3 regions of the Ruminococcus sp. AM42-11 genome follow, and region 2 is predicted to be linked to each of the others. Evidence: riboswitches for the same ligand, from Rfam matches in the RefSeq annotation. Region 2 holds a riboswitch; each other region holds the start of a gene.
The links. A riboswitch is a leader RNA that binds a small molecule or an ion and turns the genes downstream of it on or off. The one in region 2 is predicted to bind cyclic di-GMP.
Positions count from the first base shown of each region.

Region 1 (7,940 bases), on a different contig from region 2:
AACCATGACCCTGTTCATTCCTTCAAAAGAAGTGTGCGAATAAAACATACATCCTAACATAACGATCGTTGCGGTTGGCAGCATGAGCAGCACTGTAAATGTTTTATTTTCAATCGTCAGATAATCCCTTTTCCTTGTTACCTGATTAATGCATTTAATAAACAGAAATGTCATGGTACTCATCAGCAGGAGTGCTAATGTCTTTTCTGTTTCAGTCCTGAAGCCCTCGGACGCACCAGTCACGCCATATGCATTCGTAAGTGCCGCAAAGAGAAATTCGGGAATAATTGCCAGCACATAATAGCAGCATACCGTAACCAGCTTCTTCCATATATTTCCCCGGAACACAACCATAGACGCGATCATATAGATTACCGGAATCATTACCATATTAAGTATTGAGGATTCCAGGCGGTTGGTTCCGAACATTGCCAGTGCTGCGATACAATATACGAGAAATTTTTCCCAGAATCTTTCTCTTCTGTATGGGAGTATGTTCTTTTCCAAGTCCTCCAACAGATACATCTGAAGAAGACAAATCAAATAATCTCTTATTATCATACCATGCCGTTCCTTTCCCCAAGAAATGTTATCAGTGCGTCGGCAAACTGTCCTTTTCTCGACCTCGAAACATTCAACTGGATTCCAAACGGCAGCAACGCAACGTTCTTTTCCAATCCTTCCACTTTTGCCAAATTCACAATATAGCTGTTGTGTGCATACTCAAATCCCCTTCCGGCCAGACACTCATACAGATCACTTAAAGATTCCTTGCAATGCATCTCTTCTATCTTTCCCTGTCTGGCAATGTATATCGTACAGCCCCTTTTCGCCAGACAGATATATAAAATGTCTTCCGTATGGATGCGCATTATCCTTCCCGCCGATGTAACTGTCACGGAAGAATCTCCACAGCACAATTTCACTTTTAATAAAATCATAGGTATTTCCTTTTTCAGACTTCTGTCATGCAGATCCTTCATGATGTACCGGAACGGTTGTCCAACATTAATGCTGTCAGGAGTCAGTTCAAAACAGCCGGAGCAGAACACCAATATCGCTGCTTCATTATATTCCCTCAGCTTCAGTACTGTTTTATTTCCATCCAATCCAGGCATACGCATATCCATAAAAATCAGATCATGCAAAATATCCGCATCTTCCAATAATTCTTTTCCTGATTCATATTCATAAAACCGTATCTCATTCGAAGACAGAATCCCTTCCGTTTCTATGACCGTCTTTATTTTCTCCCTGTATTCTTTATCATCGTCGCAAATTGCTATTTTACACATATTCATCCTCCAGTGTTAGTTTCTTCTAACCCTCTCCCATAAAAAAACCATCTTGCAGAATCTGAATCCTAAGATTATTTGCCTGTTCCTATAACTCCGGTTCCAAATCTGCAAAGATGGGATCTTCAAAAAATTCCTGTATTGTAATATCCAATCCATCGCATATCTTTTTAATTGTAACTACGCCAGCATTCCTGCTTTGTCCATACAAAATATTTTTCAGTGTTGAAGGCGGGACGCCTGAGCGCACCGCCGCTTCATTCACTGTGATATCTTTCTGCTTAATCAGATCGTTTAACCGATATATGACCGCTGTTTTTATATCCACGGAATCAACCACCTTTTTTTCTTCTATTTTATATAAACCGTCTTTAAAAGGTCGCCCATATATAGTCTTTTTGATCTATGTATGATATTTTTTGACAGTTTTCCTGTTTTTAGAGAAATCTGCAAAAAACCTGTCTTTATCAGACGCAGAAAAGCCCCACGAGAACACATCCGGTCCTGCGCAGGGCTTTTCACTTATCATACTATTTTCCATATTTTTTATTTTCCAATGTGCCGGGCCGGAGCCTCCGTTCTTCTTTCCCACTGTTGCCAGTCATCGTTTTGCCTTTTTCATACTTTTATTTTTCTCATTCTTTCCTGATAAAATCATTATTGTTATGTCTATGAAATAACACCGTAAAAAAACACTGCCAAACAGACAGTGCACCTCATTTTATGCATCTGGCTGCCATTTTACAGGCCCTGTAGCTTTGCGTCCCAGACTTTCATCTGGTTTGCCGATTTCCTTATTATAGCTTTAATCTTATGCAAAAAATTGATTTTACTATACTTTAACGCTCAACTATACACAAGAAAAATTTATCGTTTTAACGCCCGAAAAACAAAAAAGAACAGCCGATACATATACCCGAACTGTTCTTCTACTTCCGAAGTCCACGCAGCATTGACATTACTGTTTCCTGCTCATTTGTACTCAGATCGTTCCATATCCCTAGAACTTCTTTCTGTTTTTCTGTCAGATTCTCTGAATTATCTTCCTGAAAAAACTACGATAATGTCACGCCCAAAGCTGTACATATTTTTCAAGTGTGATCAGCGACGGCAGGTTTTCCTGTGCCATGATTCTTCCCAGTGACGACTGGGAAATTCCCGACAGTTGCGATAATCTGCATTTACTGATATCACGCTTTTCACATAGAGATGTTATTTTATCCGCAATATACTTCTCTATCTACAAGTAACTATTCCTCATTTCCGCTATTACATGTTCTTATTGCACCTGTAATAGCAGAAAAATATTAGTTATCAACTTTGCAAGTATTCATTTCCACAATAGGAAGCATACACATAAAAAAATAAAGATACTTTCCTTTCCGCAAAAGTCATTTTCACTTATATCATTTTTATAATATCACAGCAAGTTACGTTTATCACATAAAAGTTTGAAGCATAATCATTCAAAACAAAAAGCCGAAAGCCACATTGTTATCTGTGACCTCCGACTCCATTCTATCTTATACTACACCATCCTTACACTCAAATCAGCTCCTCTCTCCGGCTCATCTTTTCCCTGTTTTTCCTGGATGATTCTCTTATTGATTTCCAAGCGTTCATGGATCGACGGTTTCTTCTCTTTTCCTGTTATTGCCTTTCTTTCAGCTTTCCCCGCATCCTTAACTGCTATATTTGCTTCACCGCCAGTTCTTGGCACAGCTTCTCTGCTCTCATTTTTCTCTACTACCTGCTGTTCTCGTCTCTCCTTCACACCTTTTTCTTCCAGGCTGCAAAAGCTCTGCAGATACGGCAGTACATGATTCTGCATATCTGTCAGATCTTCCATATACTTCTGATACTCTTCATTGCCTTTTCCTTGCTGGTAGCTGATCCAGCTTTCATCTGTCAATTTCATTTCATTCTGCATCTTTAACTGACTGATGATACCGCCGTTTCCGGTACCAATATCTATCTTACCTTGAAAATGATGCAGCATCTTGTCGCCCTTCTCAGCATAATATACTGTAAAAAACATCTGTGCTGTCATTTTTGGTTCGTTAGTCTTTGGATCACGATCAGCATACCAGACTTTGTCCTGTTCTATGGTTTTGGAATCCAAATCAGATAACTTCTGGCATCTTGGATTCCCCGGTTCACTTTTCTCACAATAATTCACATACACCATTGGTTGCATATCTTTTGGAAGTTCCGGTTCATAGGCTTTTAGCCTTTCAATCAATACACCTGCACGAACAGACAAGTCGCATTCTTCGTCTACAATATCTTTCAAATACGAAATATAGGAATAAATATTCCCGCTTCGCAAATCCAGCATTACTTCCTGTACCGTATTTTCTCCCCTCTCCACATTATCCCGGTACTCATACGGATCAAAAGCTTCTGCAATCTCATCCAGTGCCTCTGCCATCTGTTCTGTGGTCATCTTCTCTGGATACATTGCTTCTCGAACATCCCGCATCGGAACGTACTTATAGTCAGGTAATGCTTCATGAATTTTCTCAATCCCTTCCCGTACCAGTGCAAGTTCTCCATAAAATCGAACATCGTCCATCAGATTTCCAAGTACTGTATTTCCTTTAACGATTGCAAATTCAGCTTCATCATAGTAACTGTCTTCCGGATCACGATAAATAATTCCCATTGAGCATCCAAGATACGCAGTTTTTGGATGCTCCCTGTATTTTTCATAGACTGCAGCTATCTGATTAACATCGGTACTTTTTTCATAAGCTCCCATATCATGGAACTCATCGCATTCTGCCGCAAAGTATTCCAGATATGGTTCTTTCTTCGGTGGCATATTGTTGAGGACGTTATCAATCATGTTATAATTTGCTTCTTCCAGTTCCTCCACCTTTGCCAGTGGCTTATATTCGCCCTGGCTTTTCTGAATCTCTGCCATTACAACTTCATCCATTTCTTCTACTTTCTCCATCAACCGATCATAATCTCCACGGATGCGTTCTCCAGTCCAGCCTTCGTCTTCCAAAAGTTCCTCCGCCGCTTCTTCAATAGAAATTTCATCATTCTCATAAACGCCACCATCCATCAAGCGGAAATCTTCATCGTAAAAGGAATAATCATATCCTTCTTCTGTTCTCTGAATAGCAAAGTAACGTTCTCCTACCTCATATGCCAGTTCACTAAGAAGCTGTTCTTCCAGATTCAGGAAAGAATCCAGCTGTTCAAAACTGATACTGTCTACAAAATGGGCAGTTACCTTTTTCCCGTCATTCAGAACTACGATATCACTGACAGACAGGGAATGCCCACGGAAGTCTTCCGGTCTGTCAATGTTGAACCTTTCAAAAATATCCTCCAGTGACATATTTCCTGATAATTCACCAACATAGACCAGCTTATAATCTTCTTTTTTTATCTGCACACCATGACTTTCAATAAAACTCATATTCATAAATGCATAGTTTTCACCCGGTGAATCATCTCGGATCTGATAAATTCCAAATGTCCTTCTTGTTCCTAACAACAGGTTTGCTTCTTTCAAAGACTGAATCTGTGGATATTTCTGCATTTCCCATTCCAGGTTACGGAAACGCTCCAGTTCTGTCATAGACATCTGATAATGCTCCGGTCCTCGTTCAATTTCCATGCGTTCTGTGACATACATAGGTGATGAAAAATTAGTGATCAGATAGATATCTGCTCCTGCATCGTATAATTTCAGTGCTTCTTCCTGCTCAATGACACTCATAGGCTCCTGAAATGCTCCTAAATTTTCTTCTGCATAATCCAGGTTGTTATCCTTAATCCGTTCCCACATCTGCGATTCCATTCCAAACAAACCGTCGTGTGCCTGTATCATTTCTCTACTCGCATATTCACCTTTAATGCCATCACTGCCAAGGCAATAAATCTTAGAACCCATTCTGTGATAATCCAAGGCTGCTTCTTTTCTAAGTGGCACCATATCTTCTTCCATATATCCATAGTCACGTAATTCCAGCTTACCTATGGTTGGATCCGGCAGTTCCTGAATATCCATTCTTACGTCATCCAACAAATCCTCTACACCTTCTTGATCTGCCCGGCTCACTGCATCTGCCAGATTTCTTACCAAAGCCCTAACTTTCTCTTCCTCGCCGATCAGATTCGCATATTCAAAAATCTGTTCTTTTACATCTGTTGAAAACTCTATATCTCTACGCTCTGCCTGAGCGATCCGTTCCTGCGTATATTCCTGCATTTTCTGTGTTTCTCTACCTGTTATCCTATTTCTTGCCATATAAGTTCCTCCTATATTCTGAAAAATGGCATAACCCACAGAACATTCTTTCTGCCAGATTATGCCATCTTTCCTGTTTATTTATTCCAGACCGAAGTCCCGTTTTCTGTTTTCCTTTCCAGTTTCACTTTCCCGCTGACTCTTTTCTTTATAAATCTGCAGTTTTTCATGGATAGAACCACGTGTCGGTCTTTCTTCTTTCTCATCTGATTCAGATACCTCTGCTTCTGCATCTTCCCGTTCATCCATATTGAGCAAAGCATTTAGCTCTGACAGTCGCTCCAGTTTCTGGTTCAACTCCTCTTCTTTTGGAAATGGCTTTCCCACTTCTTCTTTCGCATTTGCCAGCTGTTCATACACTGTTTCCAGTCTCTGTTGTGCTTCTGAAAGCTTCTCTGGATAACTGTCCAACAGATTGTTGATACGGGTAATATTTCCAAGTACATCTGCTCCAAGATGAACTTTCGAGACAGCCTCATTTTTAACAGATAGAATAAATTCTTTACTCCAGCCATCAAACTGAATCCTCATATTGAATCCCTGATAGTTTCCGATATCCATCGCAGCATCTACTGATTTAATATCTTTACATACCGCCAGAAGTGCTGCTCCTGCCTCTTTCTTTTCTGTGAACACTTTGCCACCAATCTCCATAGTAAACTGCTCTGGATCTGTGATTTTATGCTCAGAATAATGAGCGATGTCTGCCTTGTAGCTGTCAATGATTTCTGTCAGTTTTGCAATCTGTTGTGGAAAATTCCTTGCAATATCATCTTCCAGGCGGTACTGGTTATTCATGTGGTTGGCTTTTAAAAGCTTTAATTTCTCCACATCCACATCTAATGCCATCTTCTCTTTTACTGCCGGATTTCCGGTTGCAAGAGCTTTTACCTCTGCATAGGAAAGTGCCGCTTCGTCCACATCTTCACAGCTTCGCACAGGTGCTTTGCTGGTCATAATCTGAGAAATGAATTTCTGCTTATTCTCGATCAACTGCCACATGTAGCTGTCGAATGTGGATTCTGTTACATACCGGAAGATATGAACCTTTTTATTATGGTTTCCCTGGCGGATGATACGCCCTTCTCTCTGTTCCAAGTCAGATGGTTTCCAGCCAATATCCAGATGATGCAGTGCAATCAGACGATCCTGCACGTTGGTCCCAGCACCCATCTTTGCTGTCGAACCAATCAAAAAACGAACCTGCCCGGATTTCACTTTTCCAAACAACTCCGTCTTCTTTGCTTCTGTATTTGCATCATGAATGAATGCAATCTCTTTTTCCGGTACACCTTTTTCCATCAGTTTCTGCTTCAAGTCGTCATAAACATTGAAACTGCCATCACCTTTCGGTGTGCTCAAGTCACAAAAAATCAGCTGTGCCGATTTCTGTGCTGCTGTGTCTTTCCAGATCTCATAGCTTTTCTCTGCACAGACTGATATTTTGCTTTCTGGATTATCTGGCAATAATTCGTTCACCAAACGCTGATCCAATGCTAATTTTCTTCCATCATTGGTAATTTTCAGCATATTATCAACCGAGGCATCTACCCCTCCGTTTCTGACAACTTCTGCACGTTCCCCCAGACTTTCTACGATTTCTTTCTGCTGTTCCGTTGGTTTCAGCACCACTGTTTCATATTCTGCTTCCGGCACAGGAAGTTTTAACTGATCGGAAGTCTTGATATCTGCAATCTCCTTAAACATATTCATCAGTTCCGGAATATTATAAAACCGTGCAAATCTTGATTTTGCACGGTAGCCTGTTCCTTCCGGTGCAAGCTCAATGCTCGTGACTACCTCGCCAAAGGTGGAGGCCCAGGAATCAAACAGTCCAAGTCCCATATTTTGTAATTTACTGTTCTGCAGATACCTCTGCATAACATATAATTCCGTCATGCTGTTGCTGATCGGTGTGCCCGTAGCAAAGGTAATGCCTTTTCCTCCGGTAATCTCGTCCAGATACTGACATTTATTGAACATATCTGCAGATTTCTGTGCTTCGTTCTGTGCAATTCCAGCTACGTTCCTCATTTTTGTATAGAGAAATGCATTTTTATAGCTGTGTGCTTCATCTACATACAAGTGATCCACTCCCAGTTCTTCAAACGTAACCACCTGATCTTTTTTCTCTTTCTGATTCAGTTTTTCCAGCCTTGTCTGCAGTGTTTTTCTTGTCTTTTCAATCTGTTTGACGGTATAACGTCCACCATCCTGTTCATACCTTGCACTCTGGATTGCCATTTCCAGATCATCAATCTGCCTCTGAAGCATGGCTTCCTGTTTCTCATCAGAGATTGGAATACGTTCAAACTGGGAATGACCAATAATAACAGCATCGTAATTTCCCATAGCGATTCTGGCACAGAACTTCTTTC
Region 1 is NZ_QUIO01000033.1:20,229-28,168, forward strand. Features, by position in the region: gene DW904_RS16815 (sensor histidine kinase) at 1-561, opposite strand, end outside; gene DW904_RS16820 (LytTR family DNA-binding domain-containing protein) at 558-1,295, opposite strand; gene DW904_RS16825 (helix-turn-helix transcriptional regulator) at 1,384-1,623, opposite strand; cyclic di-GMP riboswitch class I at 2,017-2,092, opposite strand; gene DW904_RS16840 (YodL domain-containing protein) at 2,824-5,562, opposite strand; gene DW904_RS16845 (DEAD/DEAH box helicase family protein) at 5,644-7,940, opposite strand, start outside.
Region 1: it holds a riboswitch for cyclic di-GMP, as region 2 does, so the genes downstream of both, DW904_RS16825 (helix-turn-helix transcriptional regulator) here and DW904_RS01875 (transporter substrate-binding domain-containing protein) in region 2, are expected to answer to the same signal.

Region 2 (7,940 bases):
GCCGTCTTTCCGCCATCTGTTCTTCCAACGTACTTTTCAGTTTTCTGTTCCTCATATGTACCATTACAGTCAGGATAAGAAGCAGAACGATCAGCACAGTTATAAAAACCAAAACAGTCACAGACTGCGGTTGCTTCGGAAATAAATTAATTTCTGTCATAACAAAATCCTCTCTCTATGTTTCCTGTCTGCTTTTCCCATGCATCTGGAAAGCTCCTGATTGCTGCGGTTGCCTCATAATCATTTATGACAGGCATTTTGCTTTCTCAACTCTTCGCTTATGGTCTGCTTAATTTTTTCCGCATCCAGCGGCTTTGCAAGATGTGCGTTCATTCCTGCTTCCATACACTTTTCTGCATCTTCCCTAAATGCATTTGCAGTCATAGCAATGATAGGGATTGTTTTTGCATCCTGCCGTTCCAGGGATCTTATTGTTTTTGTGGCAGTAAGCCCATCCATCACCGGCATCATAACATCCATTAAAATAACATCGTATGTTCCCGGTTCGGAAGCTTCAAAATGCTGAACAGCTTCTAACCCATTGTTCACTGTTTCTACTTTAGCTCCATTTTCCGTCAGCATAAATTCTGCTATTTCCACATTCAGCTCATTATCTTCAACCAATAATATCCGGACATCTGATATATCTGCATTGAAATCTTCTTTTTCTTCCGGCCGTGCATTCGTATCAATTTTAAATGGAAGTATTACAGTAAAACAGCTTCCTTCACCAAGCTTGCTTTCAACTGTTATGGTTCCGCCCATCTTTTCTACAAGTTGTTTCACAATAGGCATTCCCAGACCTGTCCCATTATAATCAGAACGTGGGGAATTATCTGCCTGTACAAATGGAGTAAACAATTCATTTTTTATAAATTCTTCTGACATTCCAATTCCATTATCTTTTATTTTAAATTCACATGTCATGTGATCTTCTAATCTTTCAATCGTTCTCATACTCATGTAAATAAAACCATTCACCTTATTGTACTTCATACTGTTTGTAAACAGATTCATCAATATTTTTTTCAGATGAACTGCATTGCTCCAAACATATATACCACTGTAATCATCATGTTCTCCTATAACATGAAGTCCTTTTTCTTCTGCCTGAAAAGATAGTGACTCCGTGATTTCCTGACATACCTGATCCAGATTGATGGATTCATCACCAAAAACCACTGTATCTGATTCTAACTTTGCCATATCTAAAACATCATTTATCAATGATAGTAGCAGTTTCGATGACTCATGTATTTTATTCATGCAATCCTTTGCCCGCTCAGCATCATTTCCGCTTTTCTCAAGAATCGTAAGCATGCCAATAATACCATTGATCGGTGTTCTGATATCATGAGACATGTTATTTAAAAAGGAAGTCTTAGCCTTATTGGCACTCTGTGCTTCTACAAGTGCATTTTGTAATTCCTGCTGTTTTTCTTCAAGCTCCTGATTCAGCTTCAATGCCTGCTCAGCAGACTTCTTGGATTTTTCTTCCGCACGTTTTGATTTTTTCAAAGAATCAAGAATTATACACAGAACAACGAAAAAAGAAATTCCAGCGATAAGTGAAACTGTCAGTAAATTGTCCTGAATAAAATCCTTCGCTGTAACTTTTCGTAAGGAAGCATTATACGAAACTACTGCACCTGAAAATTGAGTTGTAGGCATAGATGTCAGTGTTTTATTCAGAATGGACAAAAGAACCGGTTCTCCCTGCAGAATAGCAAATGGAACATCAGCTTCTTTTGTCAGGAAAACACTATGAAGCTTATTATTTTTCAAATAGTCTGAAACAGAACCTGAATTGCTTACAATACAATCCGTCTCCCCCTTCTGCATTGCTTTTACTGCTGCATCTGATGTTTCATATTCCACAACCTTCCATTGCGGATAATTGTATGAAAGATATGCTTTCAATGCAAAATCATCTTTTTCAACGGCAACTATATTCTCTTTATTTTCATCAAAAGAATCCTTTGCCGTAATTGCTGCCATATTGAGAGTCAACAGCGTATCCGACAAAGCAAATCCATTTGTTTCTGCAAAGTATGGATTCTGGTTTGCATGAAAAATCAGATCTATTTTTCCATCCTGCAATGCCTGAAGCAGTTCACTTCTTGTCTCATATCCATTTAATTCAAATTCCAGAGTCTGACCTTGCAGACAATTTTCTGCAAGATCCACATAATCTGTAATAACACCTGTCAGTTTACCTGTTGATGGATCTACACTGCTGATACCTCCATCCTGATTCAGATACCCTATCCGGATTGCACCATGCTGCCCGATCCACTCACTTTCTTCTTTTGAAAGAAACGAGCTGCTCTGTGCAGAAAGATAACGCCTGTAGAGATCATCTGTGTAAAATGGGTTGTCATCCTTGATTCTGCGCATAGCACTATCCAGTGCTTCTTTGATATCCGGACGTTCTGGATTTATAGCGAAATAGATTTCTGTCTCTCCAATACTTGTAAGCGGTGAAATATCCGATTCTTCCCAACGGGATTCTTCTACCGAAACGAAGCAGTCAATTTCATGTTTCGACAGTTTGTCCATAATTTCTGTGGTTGTAGAAACATTGATATGCTTCGTATGCAGACCATATTTTGATTCCCATTCATTAAGCACATCCTCCACTATATTATCTTTAGACACACCAATATTTTTTCCCTCAAAAGAATCCAAATTTCCTGCTGTAAGATCCATATTGGATGCATCCGTATAGATGTAATATTTCTCTTCCCCCATAGGCATATCGGAAAAAAGCATATTTTCAGCACGTTCGTCTGTATAGGAAATGTCACCAAGAATATCAATCTCTCCATTTTCCAACTGTGTAAAGCAGTTTTTCCAATCACTTGTTATGTATTTATATGTCCATCCTGCATAACCTGCAATATCTTGAAGATACTCATAACCATAGCCGCTTCTTTCTCCCTTTTCATTGACGGTATTATAAGTTTCTTCAAAAGATCCTACCCGGATAACATTGTCAGAGTTTTCTTTGGCAAATGTAGGAACGGATAAAACAATAAAACATATAATTGTGCAAAATATAATGTAACAAAATTTGAAATTCATTATATTCTGTACTAATTTGCACTTCTTCATCTTTCTCCCCTCCTCTAGGCTACAGTTGCTTGCTTCCAGATTTTAATTTTACATTCATTAATTGTCAATAACCTCCCCGCTATTTTTCCAAACAGCTTCTGTATTACTTATTCAAGTGCTCTACCATAAAAAAGCACTGCCAAACAGACAGTGCAACCTCATTTCATGCAACTGGCTGCCATTTTACAGGCCCTGTAGCTTTGCGTCCCAGACTTTCATCTGGTTTGCCGATTTCCTTATTATAGCTTTAATACTTATGCAAAAAAACTGATTTCATTATACTTTAATGCTCTAGTATACACAAGAAAACATTACCGTTTTAACGACAAAAATAAAAAAAGAACAGCCGATACATATACTCGAACTGTTCTTCTACTTCCGAAGACCACGCAGCATTGACATCACTGTTTCCTGCTCATTTGTACTCAGATTGTTCCATATCCTTAAAACTTCTTTCTGTTTTTCTGTCAGATTCTCTGAATTACCTTCCTGAAAAAACTGTGATAATGTCACGCCCAAAGCTGTACATATTTTTTCAAGTGTGATCAGCGACGGCAGGTTTTCCTGCGCCATGATTCTTCCCAGTGATGACTGGGAAATTCCAAATACACATAAGCATGATACAATAGAGGCATGCTGAAGGAGGATCTCATATGGCAAAGCAACATGACAAACAATTTAAACTTGATGCAGTCCAGTACTATCAGGATCACAAAAATCTCGGAATACGTGGATGTGCAGAAAATCTTGGCATCGGATACAGCACATTAACAAAATGGCTGAAAGACTTCCGGGAATCAGGTGATATTCCTGTTCGTGGTTCTGGTAATTATGCATCTGATGTTCTCACTATCGGAATCGTACTCTGTCTGTTCTACATAATCTGCGGAACAGTCTCATTTGTACGGATAAATAAACTGAGCCACGGCTGTTCCAACATGAAATCAGCCGTGGCCTTATTTATATCATTTCACTCTTTTTTGAAATAGAACAACACCACAGCAACAACTCAAATCGACTTAAAATTCCAGACTATTCGCATTCAGCAAGAAATACTTCATTCCCATGATGACAAAACCTTCATCATTTCTCCAAGGCTTTTTGCTGCCATTTACAATGACGATCTTCTTGAAAGAGTCCGGGATATTACGCAGAGAATTGAACTCCTGCGTCTGTTTTTCTTCCGAAGTCATGTCATATGCAACCTGGATATAGTATCTCTGGTTTCCTTGATTCACCACAAAGTCAACCTCCAACTGCTTGCGAACACGTTTGCCCTCTTTATCCTTATCGAAGATATCCACGACACCCACATCAACATTGTAGCCACGGATCAGCAGCTCGTTATAAACAATGTTCTCCATGATATGAGTAGGCTCCTGCTGTCTGAAATTCAGACGTGCATTTCTCAGTCCCAGATCAGTAAAGTAGTATTTCAGATTTGCACCGATATACTTTCTGCCCTTAATATCGTATCGGCTTGCCTTGGAAATCAAAAAGGCATCTGTCAAATGGTCGATATGCTTGGAGATGATTTTATTAGCATAAGTCATCTGGCGCTCACTGGCAAAGGTATTGGCAATCTTTGAAGGGTTGGTCGGTGCGCCGATTGCAGATGCAAGCACATCAACCAGAATCCCAATCTCATCCACGTTCTGAATCTTATTTCTTTCAATAACATCCTTCAGATAGACATTTGCAAAGATGTTCTTCAGATAGTCCGCTTTCTGTCGTTCGCTCTGGAAACTTACGATCTGCGGCAATCCTCCGTAGATCATGTAGTCATCCCAGCATCATCATAATCGCCGTCATAGACAGAATAAAACTCTGCAAAGGAGAGAGGGTAGATTCTAATCTCATCACCTCTGCCACGGAATTCGGTCACAATGTCGCTGGACAGGAACTTGGAATTACTTCCGGCGACATACACATCAATATTGCTCATGCGGAGCAGGCTGTTCAGCACTTCCTCAAATCGTGGCATGAACTGCACTTCATCCAAAAGGAGATAATACTTCCCGTCGTCTTTCATGGCATCCTTGATGTACTTGAAGCATACCTTGGGATCTCTTAATTCCTCGTTCTCAATACCATCCAATGCAATTTCAATAATATGATCAACATCAACGCCGTTCTCCAGTAAGTATCTCTTAAAGATGGTAAACAGCAAAAAGGATTTGCCACATCTACGAATGCCGGTAATCACCTTTATCATTCCATTATCTTTTCGCTCGATCAGCTGCTGTAGGTAAGTGTCTCTTTTAATCTCCATCGTTACGCTCCCCATTTCCGTGCATCTACACATTTTTTAGTAATGAGATTCTATCACAGAACGACCTGAATTTCAATATGTATTCCCATTTTATGTGCATCTACACACTTTTATGTAATGTTGATAAATATATTTTCAGATTTTTTTGATTGCAGTGTCTATAATCGATTACTCCAATCATTATTATAGGTAAACAACAAAAAGGAAATTCACTCCTGTTGCTAATCTGTTACTGGAAGAAATAAAAAAGATCATCGTTTTACCATAATCGTGAAACGATGACCTTTTTGTGATTTGAACACAGCAAGACAGTCGAGTAGACTAAGACCTCTCAATCTTAGCCCCTCACAGATCCGTACGTGCGGCTTTCCCGCATACGGCTCCTCATAGTAACATTCGCTTCAATATAAACAATAGTACGTTTTAGGTTTTGCTAACGGGTAATACTTGAGCATTTCCACAAATCCATTCCATGTGTATGCCCGTCTACAACCTCTCCGATTCATGGCTTTGAATAGAAACTGTTGTACTCTATGCAGGAATGTTGTTATCTTCCGAAAATTCCATGTAACACCATAATACCGATAGTGTCCAATTAGTTTTACGTTCAACTCTTTAATTATTTCTCGCATTGGTCGATTTCGATTATCGTAAATCCAGTTCTTGTATGCTCTAACCTTTTGCTCAAACTTCTTTCTTGAAGTCTGTACCTTTGGCACGAAACCTCCCTTTCGAGTTTTGCTACAGTAGAAGGTAAACCCCAGAAAATCAATTGTTTCAGGCTTACATTCTCCTCTTGCTCTACGATTCTGCTCTGCAAATCTCCCAAATTCAATTAGTCTGCTTTTACTACTTTCCAGCTCCAGTCCAAACTTTTCCATTCGTTCCTTTAACTCTTTATAGTATCTTTCAGCTTCTGACTTATATTGAAATCCTGCAACAAAATCATCCGCAAAGTTGACGAGAAAACACTCTCCCTGCATTTCCCTTTGCACCACCAGCTTAAACCACAGCGTCAGCACATGATGCATGTATATATTTGCAAGCATCGGACTCATTACTGAGCCTTGTGCCGAACCTTCCTCTGTTGGCTCGAATTTTCCTTGCTCCATTATTCCTGCTTTAAGGTATTTACGTATTAGCCACAATAAGTTCTTATCCTGTATATTCCATTCAAGGAACTTCATCATCCAATCATGGTCGATATGGTCAAAGAAACCTTTGATATCGGCATCTACGATATAGCTGATTTTTCCATAGCCTATCCGTTGGTATACTTCTTTTATTGCTTCGTGACACCCCCTATTCGGTCTGAATCCATACATGCAGTTTAGGAATCTCGGTTCATAAATAACTCCCAATATTTTCTTCACTGCCATTTGTACAATCTTATCTTCATAGGAAGCAATCCCTAATGGTCGTTTCTTTCCATTTCCTTTAGCTATATATACCCTCAGTGACGGAAGTGGCTTAAAGGATTTGTTTTTCAACCTCTGTACCAGTTCCTTGATATTTCTATCAAGATTCTTCCCATACTCATCCTTAGTTACCTTGTCAATTCCGACTGCTTTGTTCCCATCTAATTCCTTATGGCATTGCTTTAGCATATCTTCATTTATCAAGTGGTACACTGATGTAAATATAGGATGTTTTGATGTTGCCGATATCTCAGCTATTCTTACTAATTTCGTTTCCATTATTTCCTCCGTCCCTGAGTACGGATAATGTGTCCTCAGTAAGACCTTTACTATGCAATCCCCTTCCCTCCATCGGCATTGCCCGATTTCTACAGTACTATGGGATTGTCCGACCACCTACCATTCATTTGAAATACTCCGTTTTCAGTTGCAATTTCATACTCTTCTTCGAGAAATGGCAGGTTCTCCCCAGTTGATGTGTATTCATAATGTAAAACATGATTGGTTCTCTGACTCCGCAGTGCCACATAACACTCGCCATATCGCATTATATGATATTGTCTTCCGCACCAGTTAAGACGTCGACCGACTGAAGTTAACGTTTCGAAGCTCAATCACTATTCAACCCTGCTTTCTTGCTGTCTACGCTTGTCAGATGCCGTTACCAGCATCATCCCAAGACTCGCTATTATCTGGTTGGCTAAACCTTGGATAAACCGGAATCCCACCGGCTTGACTACACACCCTTAGCTGGGCGCACAGCTGGAATTGATCGTGCTCTGTCTTTCGCTAATGCAACTCCATTTTACTGTGCAAACATAAGTTATGCCCGTCTCAAGATTCGCTTTATATCATCCAGATTTTCAACAAAAAAGATTCCCTCCTGTCGCTCGTTAGAAGATAATCCTTTTTCAATCATATGATTTAGAAGTGCTTTCAAATCATCGTAGTAACCGTTCAGGTTGTAGAGAATGCAGGGTGCCTCCAGATGTTTCAAAGACACCTTCGACATTACCTCTGCAATTTCCTCCAATGTTCCCGTGCCGCCCGGGAAGGCAATAAAGGCTTCTCCTAACTCAATCATTTTGTTTTTTCTCTCAGACATATCCTTAGTCACAATCAGTTTTGTCAGTCCA
Region 2 is NZ_QUIO01000002.1:41,760-49,699, reverse strand. Features, by position in the region: gene DW904_RS01880 (hypothetical protein) at 1-160, opposite strand, end outside; gene DW904_RS01875 (transporter substrate-binding domain-containing protein) at 241-3,114, opposite strand; cyclic di-GMP riboswitch class I at 3,278-3,353, opposite strand; gene DW904_RS01870 (helix-turn-helix transcriptional regulator) at 3,487-3,774, opposite strand; gene DW904_RS23435 (helix-turn-helix domain-containing protein) at 3,768-4,103, shown strand; partial or broken gene DW904_RS01860 (ATP-binding protein) at 4,134-5,386, opposite strand; gene ltrA (group II intron reverse transcriptase/maturase) at 5,788-7,083, opposite strand; gene DW904_RS01845 (TIGR00730 family Rossman fold protein) at 7,628-7,940, opposite strand, start outside.

Region 3 (7,940 bases), on a different contig from region 2:
GAAACGGATGATGGCTATACATTGAGTAAAGTTACAAAAGACGGAAAAAAAGTTCAGGACAAGGATACATTCACGGTAACCTGCCTTGCGATACCAAAACACATGGAAGCCTATCCCACAGATGAGAATATTGCGTTTGAGGGAGAAGACACCTTTGTGAAAGATACCTGGACAGGATATATTTCAGATGGTGATGCCATTCTTGCAGAACCTGAAGACTACATGACTCTGAGGTGAGAAGAATGGATATTAAGAAGCATAACAAAGGCAGAGAAAAGACTGTTAGGAGAAAACGATTCCGGATCGCTGTCTTTACAGCTGTTTTACTGGGAATTGTTCTGATGGTTTTCCGATATTTTGACTTTGTGTCGAAAACTATTTATGAGGAAAGTGTTTCCCATCTGACGGAGGTTTTTCATCAGTCTGATAATATGTTAAGGGAATTGACAGATAAGAACCTGACTTATCTCCATATTTGGGGTGAGAATCTGCAGAATACCTCAAGCGAAGATGAAATCCGTAATTATATAAAGAATGCGCAGGAAGATGCTGGATTTTTGGATTTCTTTTTTCTGTCAGCCGACGGGAACTATAAGATGGTGACAGGGGAAACCGGGTACCTTGGATTACAGGAAAATATTGAAGAGAACATCCGGCAGGGAAATGATGTGATATCAAATGCAGCAGTTCCGGGAAAATCCCAGTTGCTTGTTTTTGCCACTCCCAAGGCTCATGGAAACTATCAGGGATTTGAATATGATGCCATCGCCATTGCTTATGAAAACTCTAATATCGTAGATGTACTGGATATTTCTGCTTTCAATGGAAATGCACAGAGTTTTATTGTTCATCCGGATGGCCGTGTTGTGATCGATCATTCTTCTGAGTTATGGGGGAATGTATATAATTTCTTCGGTGTTCTGAGAGAGCATTCTGATATGTCTGAAAAAGAGGTCAATGAGCTTTCGGAGAAGTTTAAAGCAGGACATACTGGTGCGATGCTGGTAAATCTGGATGGAAGGAACTATTATCTGGTCTATGAAAAATCAGATATTCAGGACTGGGTATTACTGGGACTTGTACAGGCAGATATTGTCAATGCCAGTATGAACAGCCTGCAGAGCAGTACAATGCTTCTTGTTGGTGCGGTCGTGTTCTGTATTGCTGCTTTTCTTATCAGTCTTATTATTCAAAAAAGCAGGACAAATCTCAGAAGAAAGGATACGGAGATACGGTACCGGGATGAGCTGTTTCAAAAGCTTTCAATGAACGTGGATGATGTCTTTCTGATGCTGGATGCAAAAACATATCAGGCAGATTACGTCAGCCCAAATGCGGAAAATCTGCTGGGTATTACGGTAGAACAGATTCGTAGAGATATTCGTGTTCTGGGAAAATTGCATCCGGCGGAACATGAAGATCCGGAGAAAAATTATCTGGAAGAAATCAAGGTTCATGAACAGCGAGAATGGGATTTTGAATATGTTCATCAGAAAACAGGGGAAAAACGCTGGTTCCATAATATTGCAATGGGTAGTGAGGTAAATGGAAAAAAGAAATACATCCTGGTTCTGTCGGACCGTACCTCGGACTGGAAAATGAACCAGGCACTTTCTGAGGCAGTCCGTGCGGCGGAGACAGCAAACAGGGCCAAGAGTACCTTCCTTTCCAACATGTCTCACGATATCCGGACACCAATGAATGCGATCATCGGCTTTACCACACTGGCTGTAAGCAATATTGATGATAAAACAAGGTTCGGGATTATCTGGGAAAGATCCTTTCCTCCAGTAACCATCTGCTTTCCCTGATCAATGATATCCTGGATATGAGCCGGATTGAGAGCGGAAAGATCCATCTGGAAGAAACGGAGGTCAGTCTGTCGGATGTGCTTCATGATCTGAAGACGATCATCAGCGGGCAGATCCATGCGAAACAGCTGGAGCTTTATATGGATGCCATGGATGTGACAAATGAGGATGTCTATTGTGATAAGACACGACTGAATCAGGTGCTGCTGAATCTTTTGTCCAATGCGATCAAGTTTACTCCTGCTGGCGGAACCGTTTCTGTCCGGCTGAAACAGTATCCGGGTCTCCAAAGAGGCAGTGAACTGTACGAGATCCGGGTGAAGGATAACGGAATCGGTATGAGTCAGGAATTTGTACAGAAGATCTTTTCTCCTTTTGAGAGGGAGCGGACTTCCACTGTAAGCAGGACTCAGGGTACAGGACTTGGTATGGCCATCACCAAGAATATTGTGGATATGATGGGCGGCACCATTGAGGTCCGGACAGAGCAGGGGAAAGGTACCGAATTTATCGTCCGACTGCCATTCCGGACTCAGCCTGAGCACCAACGTATAGAGAAGATCATAGAGCTGGAAGGTCTTAAGGCTCTGGTTGTAGATGACGATTTTAATACCTGTGACAGCGTGACAAAAATGCTTGTGAGGGTTGGAATGCGTTCGGAATGGACACTTTCCGGTAAGGAGGCTGTTCTGCGTGCACGACAGTCTATGGAGCTTGGGGATGCCTTCCATGCTTATATCATCGACTGGCGACTGCCGGATATGAATGGTATTGAGGTCACCAGACAGATCCGCAGTCTTGGTGACGATACACCGATCATTATTCTGACTGCTTATGACTGGTCAGACATCGAAGTGGAAGCCAGGGCTGCAGGAGTAACTGCATTCTGTGCGAAACCTCTGTTTATGTCCGATATCAGAGATACCCTGATGACTGCCATTGGCCAGAATCAGGCTGAGCAGGAGAAGCCTGTTCTTCCGGCGGCATGCTCAGATTTCAGAGGCAGATGTATACTGCTTGTGGAAGACAATGAGCTGAACAGTGAAATTGCGGTGGAGATCCTTAATGAATATGGCTTCCTGGTGGATACTGCAGAAAATGGGGCAGAGGCAGTAGAGAAGGTCAAGAGGTCGAAACCGGGCGGTTATGATCTGGTGCTGATGGATGTGCAGATGCCGGTAATGAACGGATATGAGGCCACGAAGCAGATCCGTGCCCTTAGGGATCCGGCACTGGCAGGAATCACCATCCTTGCCATGACGGCCAATGCTTTTGACGAGGACAGAAAGAAAGCGTTGGAATGCGGTATGAATGGATTCTTATCCAAGCCAATCGTTATAGAGGAATTGATCAGTACATTACAAAATAATCTGACAGATTAGTAATAAAAACCTGCTAAGAAGTTCGGTTAACAACTTTTTAGCAGGTTTTCAAATTATTTTTAAGCGTTAAAGCGGTGAGGTTTTTCTTGTGTAAAGTGGAGCAAGGGAGTATAATAAAATCAGTTTTTTTGTATAATTTTAAATGCTCTAATATGGAAATCGGCAAAACAGATGAAAGTCTGCGACGCAAAGCTACAGGGCCTGTAAAATGGCAGCCAGTTGCATGAAATGAGATGCGCTGCCTGTTTGGCAGCGTTTTTATCACCCGGGGCATTGCAGAGATGATGGAAATTACACAGCAGCAGTACACAGCAACAGGGATGAATGCACATATTGCAAAACCGATTGATATAAAAACAATACTTGCTGTTTTTGACCTGGTGTTTGGAACATCATAAAACACAAACGGATGAAGGAAATAAAAAATATGGATAAAAGTAGAAAAAAATCAGCCGTACTATTTGCATGTATATTTGTGGTCCTGGGAATGTGGATGATGTTATCGGTACACTGCCAGGCTGCTGAAACGAATAATGATGAAAAACAGCCACAGACCATCCGTGTCGGCTCATTTGAGGATACCTTTAATTATGTCGATAAAAACGGTGTCAGACGAGGTTATGGCTACGAGCTCATGCAGGCTCTGGCAGGTTATACCGGATGGAAATTTGAGCATGTGAAATGTGACTGGTCCAACTGTTTTGATAAGCTTGAAAATGGTGAGATTGATATCATGGGCGATATTTCTTACACCGATGAACGTGCACAGAAGATGCTTTTCCCGGATGAACCCATGGGTGAGGAAAAATATATCCTTTATGCTGATTTATCGGATACGGATATTGGGACGTCTGATTTCAAATCTATGGATGGGAAACGTGTAGGTGTGCTCATGGGTACTGAGCCTGAAATCATGCTGACAGAATGGGAAAATAAGAATGGCATACATACAGAACATGTAAATGTGAATAATAATGATGATGTCGAAAAGAAATTAGCGAATCATGAAATCGATTGTTTTGTATCTCTGGAGGAATCCATCTGGTCTGAACAGGGAATATCATCCGTTACCACGATTGGTAAATCCGGCATATATTTTGTAATAAATAAAGAGCGCAGCGATATCAAGACAGAGTTGGACTGGGCTATGCGTCAGCTGGATCAGGATAGTCCTTTTTTCAAGGCGGATCTGTATAAAAAGTATTTTACGCTTGATTATTGTCAAAGTCTTACAGGCGGAGAAAAGTCCTGGTTGGAAGAACATGATGGTATCCGGATCGGATTTCTGAGTAATGATGCGGCAGTATTTTCTCTGGACGAAGAGACTGGAAAACTTACCGGTATGCTGGCAGAATATTTCTCTTATGCCAAAGACTGTCTGGGAAATCAGACACTGGAATTTAATATACAGGAATATGATGATTATGATGAAATGCTTCAGGCTTTACAAGAACGAGAGATTGACATGATTTTTTATGCTGGCAGGAATCCATATTTTGCAGAAAAAAACGGATATACACTTACAAACACAGCCTGGACCTACAGCCTGATGGCGGTAACAGATGAGGAAAAATTTGATGAGAATAAGGTGTATACTGTAGCTGTGCCCAGGGAAAAATATGCCTTAAAACAGCATATTGCATTCAGTTATCCCCAATGGAAGCTTATAGATTGTGATTCGCTTGACGATGCAGCAGATATGGTCATTCATGAAAAAGCAGACTGTTTCCTCATGGGCGCAAGTCAGGCACTAATATATGATAACAGTCAAAATTTCAAGAGTATTCCACTTACAAAAACAATGGAGGCATGCTTTGCAGTTAGAAGTGGAGAGGGAACCCTCTTATCAATATTGAATAAAACCTTAAAGGCTATGCCGTCTGACATGCTTACAAGTGCACTTGCTATTTATGACAGTACAGCAGATAAGGTAACATTTTTGGATTTTGTAAAAGACAATATGCTTGCTTTTTTTGTTACGGCAGGATTTTTTGTACTCACTATCATTAGTATTATCCTCGTACTTTTACGGAAGGCAAGGAAAGCAGAAGCTGTCGCAAAGCTTGCTGCAAATGATACACAAAAGCTTAATGACAAGTTGGAAATCGCTCTGAAAAAAGCAGAAGAAGCTAATCTGGCAAAGACTCGTTTCCTTAACAATATGTCACATGACATCCGTACTCCTATGAATGCAATTCTGGGCTATGCACAGCTTATGGAGAATGAACTGAAAGGAAAGGATTTGCCTGAAACTTCAGAACATTTAAAAAAACTTCAGCAGTCAGGAAACCTTCTTCTGTCAATCATAAATAATGTACTTGATATGGCTCGGATTGAGAGCGGAAGGATGGAAATTGATGAGAACTATGGACGGATTGAGGATATCCGGCAGACTCTGTTTGAAATATTTGAGGATGAAGCAAAGAAAAAGAATCTTGCTCTTCATTACACAATAAATGTAGAACATGAAAATATACTGACAGATACTACCAAGGTAAAAGAAATATTTGTCAACATCCTGAGTAATGCCGTAAAATATACTCCAGCCGGTGGTTCTGTTATGGTAGATATAGATGAATTACCCTGCGAGGAGCCTGGGTACATGATTGTAAGGACCAGGGTGAGCGATACCGGAATTGGTATGAGCCAGGATTATCTGTCAAAAATTTTCGAAGCATTCACTCGTGAACGAAACACCACGAAGAGCAAAATCACAGGAAGCGGACTTGGAATGTCAATCGTAAAGAAATATGTTGATCTGCTCGGTGGAACAATCGATGTGGAGAGTGAGCTTGGAAAGGGCAGCACTTTTACTGTAACACTAAAACACAGGATAGCGGATGAAAGCTATTATGTAAAAAAACATGCTGAAAATCCAGAATCCTGCAGTGAAATACTTGAGGGAAGGAATATCCTTTTGGCAGAGGACAATGATCTGAATGCAGAGATTGCAGAAGCAATACTTGAGCGTGCAGGTCTAAAACAGAACGTGTGGAGGATGGTATCCAGTGTGTAAACAGGATAATGCAAATGCCGGTTGGAACATATGATGTGATCCTCATGGATATCCAGATGCCTAAAATGGACGGTTATAAGGCAACACAGGAAATCAGAAATTTACCAGATAAGGACAAGGCGTGTATACCAATCATTGCAATGACAGCAAATGCATTTGAGGAAGATAAGCGGGAGGCTATTGCAGCCGGAATGAATGAACATATAGCAAAGCCAGTCCAGGCTGATAAGCTGCTGTCAATATTATCAGAAGTAATAAGGCAGCAGGAAAAATATTAATTGCATGTTATACTAATGGAGTGCCACTCTGGAAAATTGCATAGGACTTTTTTCTTTAAAGAGTGCTTTAACAATTTAATCTTTGAAAGTACCACGATATAAGAATGGGGAGGATTCCCTCCCCAAAAATATTTTTTCAGAACTTACATAAGTTCCTTTCAGATGCCATGATATGACCGGTATTCCAGGTACATTTCAATCATATTTTTTCTTACTGGAAGGTTTGTTTGTTTGAGAATTTCGCTGATTCCAGTAGCAGAATATCCATTTTTCCATAATAATTCAGCCGCACACTCAATCAGGAGTTGTCTGGATTCTTCACCTTTTTTCATTTCGCATTTCCTCGTTCAGTCTGGAAAACAGATGTGTAAGTGCAAACATAAGCGTTTCATAATGCATGTAATCTAAAGTATTCCTGTCTGCAAGAATTTGAAGACTTGCCGGGAACTCATCATCAGCTTCCCAGAAACGAATGATAATCGGCAAAAAAGGAAAAAGATTTAATTTAAAAGCAACATCTCCTTTTTCCAATTCCTTTCCGGAAAGTGCTATACAGGCATTACGCAATTCAACGGTTTTTCCGTTAAAAAAGTCAGCGGTATTCTGAAAAAATCCGCTGCTCGTTGAGAGATTTCCTGGTCGGACAGAGGAAAGGCTGTTTATGTTTATAAATTCATGTGACAGATGGCATCTATCCTTTGAATAACATAAAACATCATAAATAGTCATTGCTTCATTGTGATTGGCTTCATGAATTATTTCAAAATCATTATCTGACCACTGAACACTTCCCGTTTTTCGATTAATACGATAGGTACGGTTAATAAAAGTAATATATAACCAGTCAGAATTGTAATCTAATGAATATTTATGTATCATTGTAGCCTGATTATATTGCAGGAAAACATGTGCTGTAGAAATTTTTATTTTATCATAATTAGTCAGAGCTTTCGTCATATACCCCTCCAAGAATATTTTTGTTGTAGTTATTTTAGAATAGACTAATTGGTCTATAAAATCAATGCTTTTTGTGCCATTTTGTTATAGCAGGTCAAAGGAACAATGGCTGTAATGAGGATCAGAGGGATAATAGTAGTAACGAATAATACGCGAGAGTTCTGTAGAGGGTCTGGCGTTAGAGGATTGGATTAAGGAAGTATCTTTTTTGTCTGACTGGTTTTTTTACGGCATTTCCGTTACAATAGAAATATAAAAAATCGCGGAAAGAAGGTGGTCTGAATGCCAGTTAATATCACAGAAGAATTCGTTCGTTTTCTGATGAAGCAAAACGAAGAACAAAGTGCTCGCATTGCTGAGCTTTCTGCTGAGATTACAAGTCTGAACCAGACCATCCGAGAACTGAAAGAGCAGTTAAACAAAAACTCAAAAAACAGTTCCAAGCCACCTTTATCTGACGGACTTAAGAAGCATGATTGTAAAACACAAACAGCAC
Region 3 is NZ_QUIO01000057.1:5,816-13,755, forward strand. Features, by position in the region: gene DW904_RS20585 (ABC transporter substrate-binding protein) at 1-237, shown strand, start outside; partial or broken gene DW904_RS20590 (response regulator) at 243-3,193, shown strand; cyclic di-GMP riboswitch class I at 3,345-3,420, shown strand; gene DW904_RS20595 (transporter substrate-binding domain-containing protein) at 3,621-6,209, shown strand; gene DW904_RS24330 (response regulator) at 6,224-6,487, shown strand; gene DW904_RS23115 (hypothetical protein) at 6,646-6,819, opposite strand; gene DW904_RS20600 (DUF3786 domain-containing protein) at 6,806-7,444, opposite strand; partial or broken gene DW904_RS24335 (DUF6444 domain-containing protein) at 7,766-7,921, shown strand; partial or broken gene DW904_RS20605 (DapH/DapD/GlmU-related protein) at 7,922-7,940, shown strand, end outside.
Region 3: it holds a riboswitch for cyclic di-GMP, as region 2 does, so the genes downstream of both, DW904_RS20595 (transporter substrate-binding domain-containing protein) here and DW904_RS01875 (transporter substrate-binding domain-containing protein) in region 2, are expected to answer to the same signal.